2 regions of the Paraburkholderia sp. BR10923 genome follow, and region 1 is predicted to be linked to the other one. Evidence: riboswitches for the same ligand, from Rfam matches in the RefSeq annotation. Region 1 holds a riboswitch; the other holds the start of a gene.
The links. Region 1 has a riboswitch for cobalamin ahead of cobW (cobalamin biosynthesis protein CobW). Riboswitches for the same ligand answer to the same signal wherever they lie in the genome.
Positions count from the first base shown of each region.

Region 2: it holds a riboswitch for cobalamin, as region 1 does, so the genes downstream of both, AB3X94_RS08610 (TonB-dependent receptor) here and cobW (cobalamin biosynthesis protein CobW) in region 1, are expected to answer to the same signal.

Region 1 covers NZ_JBFPKO010000037.1:35,019-40,072, reverse strand. The annotation lists gene cobN (cobaltochelatase subunit CobN) at 1-1,284, opposite strand, end outside; gene cobW (cobalamin biosynthesis protein CobW) at 1,298-2,389, opposite strand; cobalamin riboswitch at 2,592-2,870, opposite strand; cobalamin riboswitch at 2,951-3,220, shown strand; partial or broken gene cobA (uroporphyrinogen-III C-methyltransferase) at 3,464-4,189, shown strand; gene AB3X94_RS37080 (cobalamin biosynthesis protein) at 4,232-4,687, shown strand; gene cobO (cob(I)yrinic acid a,c-diamide adenosyltransferase) at 4,684-5,054, shown strand, end outside.
Region 2 covers NZ_JBFPKO010000004.1:26,700-31,753, reverse strand. The annotation lists gene lgt (prolipoprotein diacylglyceryl transferase) at 1-22, shown strand, start outside; gene AB3X94_RS08635 (SIMPL domain-containing protein) at 125-850, opposite strand; gene AB3X94_RS08630 (EVE domain-containing protein) at 1,107-1,565, opposite strand; RNA gene ssrS (6S RNA) at 1,706-1,887, opposite strand; gene AB3X94_RS08620 (cell division protein ZapA) at 1,966-2,280, opposite strand; gene AB3X94_RS08615 (ATPase) at 2,277-2,636, opposite strand; cobalamin riboswitch at 2,857-3,121, shown strand; gene AB3X94_RS08610 (TonB-dependent receptor) at 3,213-5,054, shown strand, end outside.

The DNA.
Region 1 (5,054 bases):
GCCGCTGTCTGGCAATTCGCCGACACGATAGCCTTCATCGCGCAGCATCGACAGAATGCCGACCACCGATGCCGGCGTATCGAGTCCCACGCCATTGCCGATGCGCCCTTCGCTCATCGGATAGTTCGCGAGAATCAACGCGACTTTCTTGTCGGCGTTATCGAGCGAACGCAGACGGCACCAGCGCCGGCTCAGCTCGGCGAGAAAGCGCACCCGTTCGAGGTCGGGCTGATAACGAACCACGTCGACCTGCGTATGCGCACAGCGATACGCGAGCCCCTTGAAGCTGATCGCGCGCGTGATGATGCGCCCGTCCACCTCGGGCAGCGCGACGTGCATCGCGATGTCGCGCGAATTGAGGCCGTGGTTGTCTTTCAGCCAATCGTCGCGATTGCCGCCGCTCAGGATCACCTGGAACACCGGCGCGTCGCCGGCGAGTGCGAGCGGCTCGGGGTCGTCGATCGCGGACGCGGCGAACGCGGTGGTGTTCAGCACCAGCGCGACGCCATGTTGCGCGCACAGCGACTGCACGACATCGCGGCTCATCGCATCCTTCAACGACGTGATCGCGAGCGGCAGCGGATTGAGCCCTTGCGCTTCGAGCGCATCGATCAGCGCATCGAACACCGCGGTATTGGCGGCCTGCAGATGCGCCTTGTAGAACAGGATCGCGACAACCGGCGCGTCCTGCCGCCAACGCGCCTGCCAGTCGGCAACGGTAGGCGTATCGCGCTCGGGGTGATACAGCGACGCGGCCGGCAATGCGCGCGGCGGCTCGGGCGCGCGCCCCCAACCGAGCGCGCGGTACGCGATGCAGCGCAAAAACGCCTCGGCGTTCTGCGGACCGCCCTCGCGCAGATAGCGCCACAACTGCTGACACAACTCGGCGCTCGCGGTGCTGCGCGCGAGCAGGTTCGGGTCCTCCTGCAGATCGCCGGAAAACATCGCGAGCGTTTGCTGTTTGCGCTGCGCGAGCGCGACGACCTGCTCGATGCCGTACGGCCAATACGCTTCGCCGCCGAGATGATCGACGACGACCACGCGCGCATGCTGCAACACGTCGTCGAGATAGAAATCGACCGAGGCCGGCTGACGCAGATACGTGACGTTCGCGAGCCGCAGGCTCGGGAAGCCGTCATCGAGACGCGGCACCACGCTCGCGAGCAGCGACAGCGTGGTGTCGGCGGAACTGAGCACGACGATCTCGGCGGGCTGCTGATCGATGCGGATCACGCCCTGCGTATCGTCGACGAAACCGCCCGGCGTCGTGCGCAGCAAATGCATGCTGGCGCGCCCGTTATGCCGTCGCGTTCGACGTCGCGCCGAGCGCCGCGTCGAATGCCTGTTGCAGCGCGGGTTGATCGAGGTCTTCGCCGATCAGCACGAAGCGGCTCAGGGCGTCGTCGCCGCTTTCGCCCGCCTGCCAGCGCCGGTCGAAGTAGCTGTCGAAGCGCCGGCCAACGCCCTGGATCACGAGGCGCATCGCCGCGCCCGGCAGTGCCGCGAAGCCTTTGACACGGTAAATCGTGTGGCTTTCGACCAGCGTCTGCAACGCGGCGAGCGCCGCGTCGCGCGACGGCACCGATGCCTGCACGACGACCGAATCGAATTCGTCGTGGTGATGATCGGGGTCGTCGGCGGAACCGTGGTGGTCGTGACGCAGATGGATCGTCTGTTCCGACGCCGCTTCGAGCCCCAGCAGCGTATGCAGGTCGAGCTGCCCCCGCTGCGCGCGCACGATCTTCACCTGCGGCGGAATCTCCGCGCGGATCGCGGCTTCCACTTCGTGCTGCCGCGCGTCGTCGATCAGATCGGTCTTGTTCAGAATCACCAGATCGGCGGCCGACAACTGGTCTTCGAACAGCTCGTGCAGCGGCGACTCGTGATCGAGATTCGGATCGGCCTTGCGCTGCGCATCGACGGCGACCGGGTTATCGGCGAACTGGCCGCTTGCGGCGGCGGGGCCATCCACCACCGTCACCACCGCGTCGACCGTGAAGCCGTTGCGGATCTGCGGCCAGTTGAACGCCTGCACGAGCGGCTTCGGCAATGCGAGCCCCGAGGTTTCGATCAGCACGTGATCGAGTTCGTCGCGCCGCTCAGCGAGCTTTTCCATCACCGGGAAAAACTCTTCCTGCACGGTGCAGCACAGACAACCGTTCGCGAGTTCATACAATTGCCCTTCGGTCTCGACGCCGTTTTCATCGCAACCGATGCCGCAGCCCTTGAGGATTTCGCCGTCGATGCCGAGTTCGCCGAACTCGTTGACGATCACCGCGATGCGCTTGCCGCCCGCATGCTGAAGGATGTGCCGCAGCAACGTAGTTTTGCCACTGCCGAGAAAGCCGGTAACGATCGTGACGGGAATCTTGCGCAATTGAGTTTGCATCGTGAGGTCCATCCCTTTGCGTTGCATTGGTCTGCCGCAAGTTCCGCGCATCGGTCGGCATCGGCTGGCGAATGGAGCGAATGAAGCACGCGCAACAGTACCAGCGATCACCAGACACGGGGACGAACGACGGCATTGCCGCGACAACGGAAATACAGAAAGCGGAACTGAGGTCATGAACGCGCCGCCGCATCCCCGCGGCGGTCGTTCTGCTTCTTCGGGCCGGTATCCGGGCTGGCGAAAGCGCCGCTTCCCCTTCCCGGACGAGTGGTTTCTCGTCCAGTGGTGATATGTCGACGCGACCTTGCGCGAGGACATCGAAGTCGGCACCGCGGCGCCCGGCTATCAAGCCGGAACCGCTTTCCGCTTACCGTTGCGGGGACAGCACAGGTTAGCCGCTCTAGCGCAGATGGCTCCCTGTTTCCCGTTTAACTGCATGCGCACGAACGCGCACGCGAGCACCCAAAGTGCGTGCGAGTGTAGGCCCCCGGGCATGCGCAGTCAAGGAACGCAGGGCGTCGGAAAGCGCCGCCGCGGCTTATCCGGCAAGGCGTCATGTGCTATCGTATGCGCGCGTTTGGTGCCCGCACATGCGCTCGCATGTGCAGTTAAACGGGAAACAGGCAGCGCGTCGCGCGTTCAACCTGTGCTGTCCCCGCAACGGTAAGCGACCTGCGGCGCGCGGTTCGATTCAGCTTCGATTCCGCTGTGCCGCGCATGCGTTTTTTGATGCCACTGTCCCCGCGAATCCGCAGATTCGCAAACCGGGACGGGAAGGCGAAGCGCGTGAGGCCGCCAGCCCGGATACCGGCCAGACGCGGAGGCGGCGCCGCATGCATGCGTGCATCGGGTTGCGCCGCCGGCCGCCGGAATCCGCGGGGAACGGATGTGAAGGCGTAGTAGCGCGGCATCGCGCGTGTCGTGGCGTTCTCACTGAAGAATCCGCCGCGAACCGCACGAGTGGCCGCGCCCGGATTCGCTGTACCGCATGACATCCATATTCACCGCCGCGCGCACCGTCGCACGCCGCCACTCCCCTCCCATCTCCGCATGGCATGCGCCATGCACGCCGCGATGACGCGCGCCTGGCTGATCGGCGCCGGTCCCGGCGACGTCGAACTGATGACGCTGAAGGCCACCCGTGCGCTCGCGCAGGCCGATGTCGTGCTGGTCGACGATCTGGTCAATCCCGACGTTCTGCAGTTCGCGGGCGCCAACGCGCAAGTCGTATACGTCGGCAAGCGCGGCGGCCATCCGTCGACTCCGCAAGCGGACATCGTCGCGCAAATGCTCGGGCATCTGCGCGCGGGACGCAGCGTGGCGCGGCTCAAAGGCGGCGATCCGTTCGTGTTCGGCCGCGGCGGCGAAGAATTGCAGGCGCTGCAGGCGGCTGGTGTTGAAGTCGACGTGATCAACGGCATCACGGCCGGCATCGCCGCGCCCGCGACGCTCGGCATCGCGGTCACGCATCGCGATTACGCGCAGGGCGTCGTGTTCGTCACCGGCCACGGCGCCGGCAGCGGCGAACCGGACTGGGCCGCGCTCGCCGCGACGCGCATGACGCTCGTGATCTATATGGGCATGCGGCGGCTCGGCGAAATCGTCGGCGCGTTGCTCGCGGCCGGCATGTCCGCCGATACGCCCTGCGCGGCGATCGAATCGGCGACGCGGCCGGAGCAGCGTCACGTGCTCGCGCCGCTGCGCGAGTTTGCCGAGGCGGTCGTGCGCGCGGGGCTCGGCTCGCCGGCGATCGTCGTGATCGGCGGCGTGGCCTCGTTCGCGCTTGCGCGTGATGCGGCCAAACGCGACGGCCGAGTCGATCACGAACAAGCTGCGAGCGCGATTAAAACGCTGAGCGTCGGCATAGGTTGCCGCTTGCACAGCGATGCGGCTGACATCGAAGCCGCCGTGCGCGCAGCACTCGGTTCGAATGCCTTCGAGCAGATCCACACCATTGCGACGATCGACGCCAAAGCCAACGAAGCAGGTCTGCTCGAATTCTGTTCGCGCCATCAACTACCGCTGCAACTGTTCAGCCGCGAGCAGATCGCCGCCGCACCGGTCGCGTCGCCGTCGGCGGCCGCGCGCGCGCATCTTGGTGTCGACGGTGTGTGCGAACCGTGTGCGCTACTGGCGGCAGCAGCGTCGGTCCGCGCGACAATCGCGCAAAACGCACGTCTGGTCGTACACAAGACCACGCACGCCGGCATTACGGTCGCGATTGCGGCGGCGAGCGACAGCGCACCCGGCGACGTAGCGCCCTTCCATCCCGCCCCTCAAGACCAGGACCTCCGATGAAAACCGATCCCGAATCGCATCAACGCATGACCGAACGGCGCCGCGAAGGCCACGAAAAGAAGCAGGCCAGCGCTACCGTCGAAAAAGGCCTGCTGATCGTCAACACCGGCACCGGCAAGGGCAAGAGCACGGCCGCGTTCGGCATGGCCGTGCGGGTGCTCGGCCACGGCATGCGGCTGGGTGTCGTGCAGTTCATCAAGGGCGCGCTGCATACGTCGGAGCGCGATTTCCTCGGAGCGATCGCGCAATGCGATTTCGTCACGATGGGCGACGGCTATACGTGGAACACGCAGAACCGCGAAGCCGACATGGCAACCGCGCGCAAGGGCTGGAACGAAGCGCGGCGGATGATCGAAAGCGGCGACTA
Region 2 (5,054 bases), on a different contig from region 1:
GCAGGCGGTCGGCGCGAACTGAACTGCGCCCGGCCAGCGTAGCGAACGCTGCATGAAAAAACGCCACGGCTTCGATGGATGCCGTGGCGTTTCTCTTTGATGCGCTGGCGTTCGCGCGTGCGCGTCACTTCATCTGCACCGACCCCGACACGTTGACCGTCACCGTCGAGGTGCCACCTTCGAGCGGCATCGGCGCGCTCTTCGCGTCGGCGCCCATCGCGCGTGCGCTCATCATCATCATCGGACGCGGCATCACGCCGCTGTGATTCACGTTGACCTCGCGGATCGAATAGCCGCTAAAGCCGAACGCCTGCGACGATGCCGCGGCCTGCTCGCGAAACGATTTGATCGCCTCGCCGCTGAGCCGCTGTTCGGCGGCGCGCTGCGCTTCCGGCGACAGCGAGAAACGCACGTTACCTACCTGCATGATCGATGCCATCTGTCCGGCGAGCTTCGATGCCGCGGCGAAGTCGCGCGATTCGAGCACGACTTCCGTGCGGCCGCGCCACGCCGAGATGCGTCCGTCGCGGTCCGTTGACGGGAAGATCGAGAACGCACCCGAGCGCGCGGTTACGCCGGCCACGCCGCGCGCCTTCTGCAATGCCGCGTCGGCACGTTGGTTCAGCGTCGACGTCAACGCCGACGGCTCGCTCGCTTCCTGCTCGTAAAACAGCGTGATTTCGACTTCGTCCTGCGGGACTTCCGCGCTCGCCTGCGCATTCAGCGACAGCACGCCCGAGGGCTGCGGCATCATGGTCTGCGCGCGAGCGGGCGCCGGGTTCAGCGCGAGCGCCACAGGCGCGCCAAAGGCGAGCGCGAGTGCGAGGGCCCGTGCGGTTTTTGTCGTCATGGCTGGAATCCTTGTTTGAACAGGTTGTGCACGTTCGACGCGTGCGCCGCGTGATGACGCGATGGTGGCGCGCGGTTTGACGGATGCGCTAGCGAATGGATCGGGATGCCGTCGAACGGCTGGTTCGAACTCGCGCTTTCGTCGAGCGATTAGGCGCGTCTTACTGGCGCTTGGTTCCCCAATTAGTACTTCGCCGCCGCATCGGAAATGATGGCCCGGACGCGATCACGACACGTCCCGCGTCGCGCATTTGCCCTTAAACCAGCTGTTTAGTGATGAAGCGCCATTCGGCGTCGGTCACCGGTGTGATCGACAGACGGTTGCCTTTGGCGAGCACGCGCATGTCCTGCAATTCGGCATGCTCGCGCAGCGCGGCCAGCGGAATCAGCGGGATTTTCTTCTTGAACACGACGTCGACGAGCATCCAGCGCGGCGTTTCCCGCGACGATTTCGCGTCGTAGTACGGACTCTTTTTATCGAACTGCGTCGGGTCCGGATACGCGGTCGACGAGACTTCCGCGATGCCCGCGATGCCGGGTTCCGGACAGCTCGAATGATAGAAGAGCACGCCGTCGCCGACCTGCATCACGTCGCGCATGAAGTTGCGCGCCTGATAGTTGCGCACGCCGGTCCACGGCAAGGTGCGATGCGGTGCGTTGGCGAGGTCGTCGATGCTTGCTTCGTCCGGTTCGGACTTCATCAGCCAGTAGCGCATGAATCGGAGTGAGCGTGTGAGATTGAACGAGGCGCCAACAACAGGCGCGCGCGGAAAAGCCCCTGAAACAGGCACACAAAAAGAAAAAACGACGACCAAAGAAAAACGGCATCGAACCGAAGTCCGATGCCGTTCCAGATAAGGTCCCCGCCTTAGCCGCTAGGCCGGCATCCTGAACCGAGGGTTCAGAATTGGTCGCAGTTAGCAACACTTCGGGTACATCAGACAGAGTGACGCGCACACCCGTGCTACAAATTTCCGCAACCGTGCACATGGCATTGGTTCAAGGAATATATGACCTTGGCGAACCAGGCAGGGAAGCTAAACCGATGAAGCTACAACACATACCGTTGAACATGTGACCGGTTCGAAACCGGCCCGCTATTGAGTCAACTACTGCTTACTGCATGCTGTACTGCTCAATCACAGTACCTAGCTGTTCGTTCATTTGCTGCATTGTACGCCGGATTTCTTCAGCAGGAAATGCTTCTCCGTGTCGCACGCTGCTTTGCAGCTTAAGCAGTTCCGATGCCAGCGACAGCGCCGCCATCACCGCGATGCGATCGGTGCCGCGCACATTGCTGCCGCTGCGGATTTTCTTCATCTCGGCGTCGACGCGCGCGACCGCCTCGAGCAGCGCGCCTTCCGTTTCAGGCGAACAGGCGAGACGGTAGGGTACTTCGAGAATCGATACTTCGATCTGCTTGGTGGTCATGCGCTTTCTCCGTGTCGGCTCACGTCGCCTTCCGCTTCCTCGTGTTCGGGCTGGGCGGACTCGAGCAGATCGAGCTGGTTATCCGGTTCGCTGCTTGCGCGTGCGCGCGGCAATTTTTCGAGAATCGCATTCAGGCGCACCTGAGCGTCGTCGATCTTGGCGGACAGCGCGTCGCGTTCCGCTTGCAGTGCATCGCGCTCGGCACGCAATTGCGCGAGTTCGGTGTGCGTGGCTTGTACTTCGGCACGCGTTTGCGCGAGTTGCTCTTCGAGCGCGATCCGCGCTTCGTTGTGGCGCTTGCTGATCGCAATCAGCTTGCCGATGTTCTGGGAGAGTGATTCGAGTTCGGTGAGCATGTGCTGCGTCCTCTAAAGACATCGCATTTTAGCGCGGAATATTACAGGTTCCGACAATTGTCTCGTTTCGAGACGTAACAGCATCGCTTCATGCAGGTTCGTTGCGAGTCGTGTCGTCGACCATAAGATCAAAGACCGGCAATCCATCGGACAATAACCTGCATTCGACAGAACGGATCGCGCTCCGGTTGGCCTTTCTTGACGCCCCGCGAAGCCGCTCCTACACTTCCCGCACTCTGGTGCCCGCGCGCGCTTTTCGGCGCGCGCAGTTAAACGGGAAGCAGGGCGCGCGCGGTGCCAAACCGGATGCGCGAACCTGCGCTGCCCCCGCAACGGTAAACGACCGCATGTGATGTGCTCATGCAGGTCGGTCCTTGTCGCACGGTTGGAAGTTCAATCTGCGAGTGTGCCACTGCGCGTCACGCGTGGGAAGGCGGGATCGATGTGTCGTAGCCCGGATACCGGCCAGAAAAGAGGGACGTCCCCCGCGAAAACGTTAAACATTGGGGGACGCCTCGTGACGCGTCGGCCTGCGGGGAAGCAGGCCGTGCATGCTATCCACAGGAATGTCATCCCATGTTGTCCCCCATCGCCCGCGCGACGCTGCTCGCGTTCGCGAGCCTGCCGCTCGTCGCGCATGCGCAAAGCGCCGAGCCTGTGCCTTCATCGTCCGCTGCGGATGCAAGCACCGCGAACGCCCCAAACGTTGCGGATGCGGCCAATCCCGCTTCCGCCGATGCATCGGGCAACGTGCTCTCGCCGATCGTCGTGACCGCACAACGCGGAGCGCAAGCGTTGCGCGACGCGATCCCGCAGACCACGCAGTTCGATCAGCAGGACATCGCCGACACGACCGCGACCGATCTGCCCGGCCTGCTGCGACTCGCGCCCGGCGCGCAAATCTCGCGCACGGGTGGCCCCGGTTCGACCACGAGCCTCTTTCTGCGCGGCGCGTCGTCGACGCAATCGCTGCTGCTGATCGACGGCGTGCGCGTCGATTCGGTGAGTCTCGGCTCCGCTCAGCTCGCACAGATTCCGCTCGACCAGGTCGATCACGTCGAAGTCGTGAACGGCAACGTGTCGGCGTTGTACGGCTCGGGCGCGATCGGCGGTGTCGTGCAGGTGTTCACGAAAGACGGCGGCGATCATCCGCCGCGCTTCAATTTTTCGCTCGGCTACGGCAGCTATCACACGCAGACGCAAACGGCCGGCGTGAACGGCGCGCTCGATCAGGACGGTCGCACGACCTTCAACATCTCGCTCGCGCGCACGAAGAACGACGGCTTTTCGTCGCTCGATCCGCTCGAGGCGCCGGGCGCGAATCCGAACGCGAACGGCAATCTGAACGAGAGCATCAGCGCGTCGCTGCGCCACAAGTTCACCGACAAGTGGGATGCGGGTGTCAGCTACTTCCAGTCGAACAACAACAACAGCTACGACAATGCGTACGGCGTGCCAACCGATCTGAACAACCTCTATAGCAAGGTGCGTCAGGTGTCGGTGTTTGCGAACGGCAAGCTGACCGACTGGTGGACCACCCACTTCACGCTCGCCGTGGGCGACGACCGCAGCGTATCGAACACCAATGGCATCTACAACGACCGCTTCGATACCGACAATCGCCAGTACACGTGGCAGAACGATTTCGCGCTCGCCGCGAACCAGAAGCTGCAATTCGGCTACGAACATCTCGACCAGATTCTCGACTCCGACACGTTCGCCGCGCCCGACCGTCACGTCGATTCGGTCTTCGCCGGCTACAGCGCACGCTTCGGCCGCAACCAGATTCAGGCCAACGTACGCCGCGACCAGTACTCCGATTTCGGCGGAGCGAACAGTTACTATCTCGGCTACGGTTTCGACATCACGTCGCGCTGGAAGGTAACCGCAAGCTATTCCGATGCGTTCCGCGCGCCGAGCTTCGACGATCTGTACTATCCGATCAGCGGCAACCCGTCGATCCAGCCGGAGCGCAGTCACTCGGTCGAAGCCGGTTTGCAGTACGCGACCGACGCGCTCGGCGTGATGCGTCTGAACGCATTCCAGACGCGCTATACGAATCTGATCGACTACGTGCAGACGATCCCCGGCATCTATCTCGCGGAGAACGTCGGCCATGCGAAGGTGCAGGGACTCGAAGGATCGTGGAGCGGTCATGTCGGCAAGACCGACGTACGCGCGACATTGACGCTGCAGAACCCGGTCGATCTCGACAGCGGTACCGACCTCGTGCGACGCGCGCGACGCTTCGGGTCGTTCGCGGCGAATCGCAGCATCGGTGGATGGCGGGTTGGGGGCGAGTGGATCGTCAGCGGTCCGCGTCCAGACAGCACCGGCAAGCTCGGCGGTTATGGCATCGTGAATCTATCGGCGCGCTACAACATCACGAAGGCGTGGTACGTCAGCGCGCAAATCGAC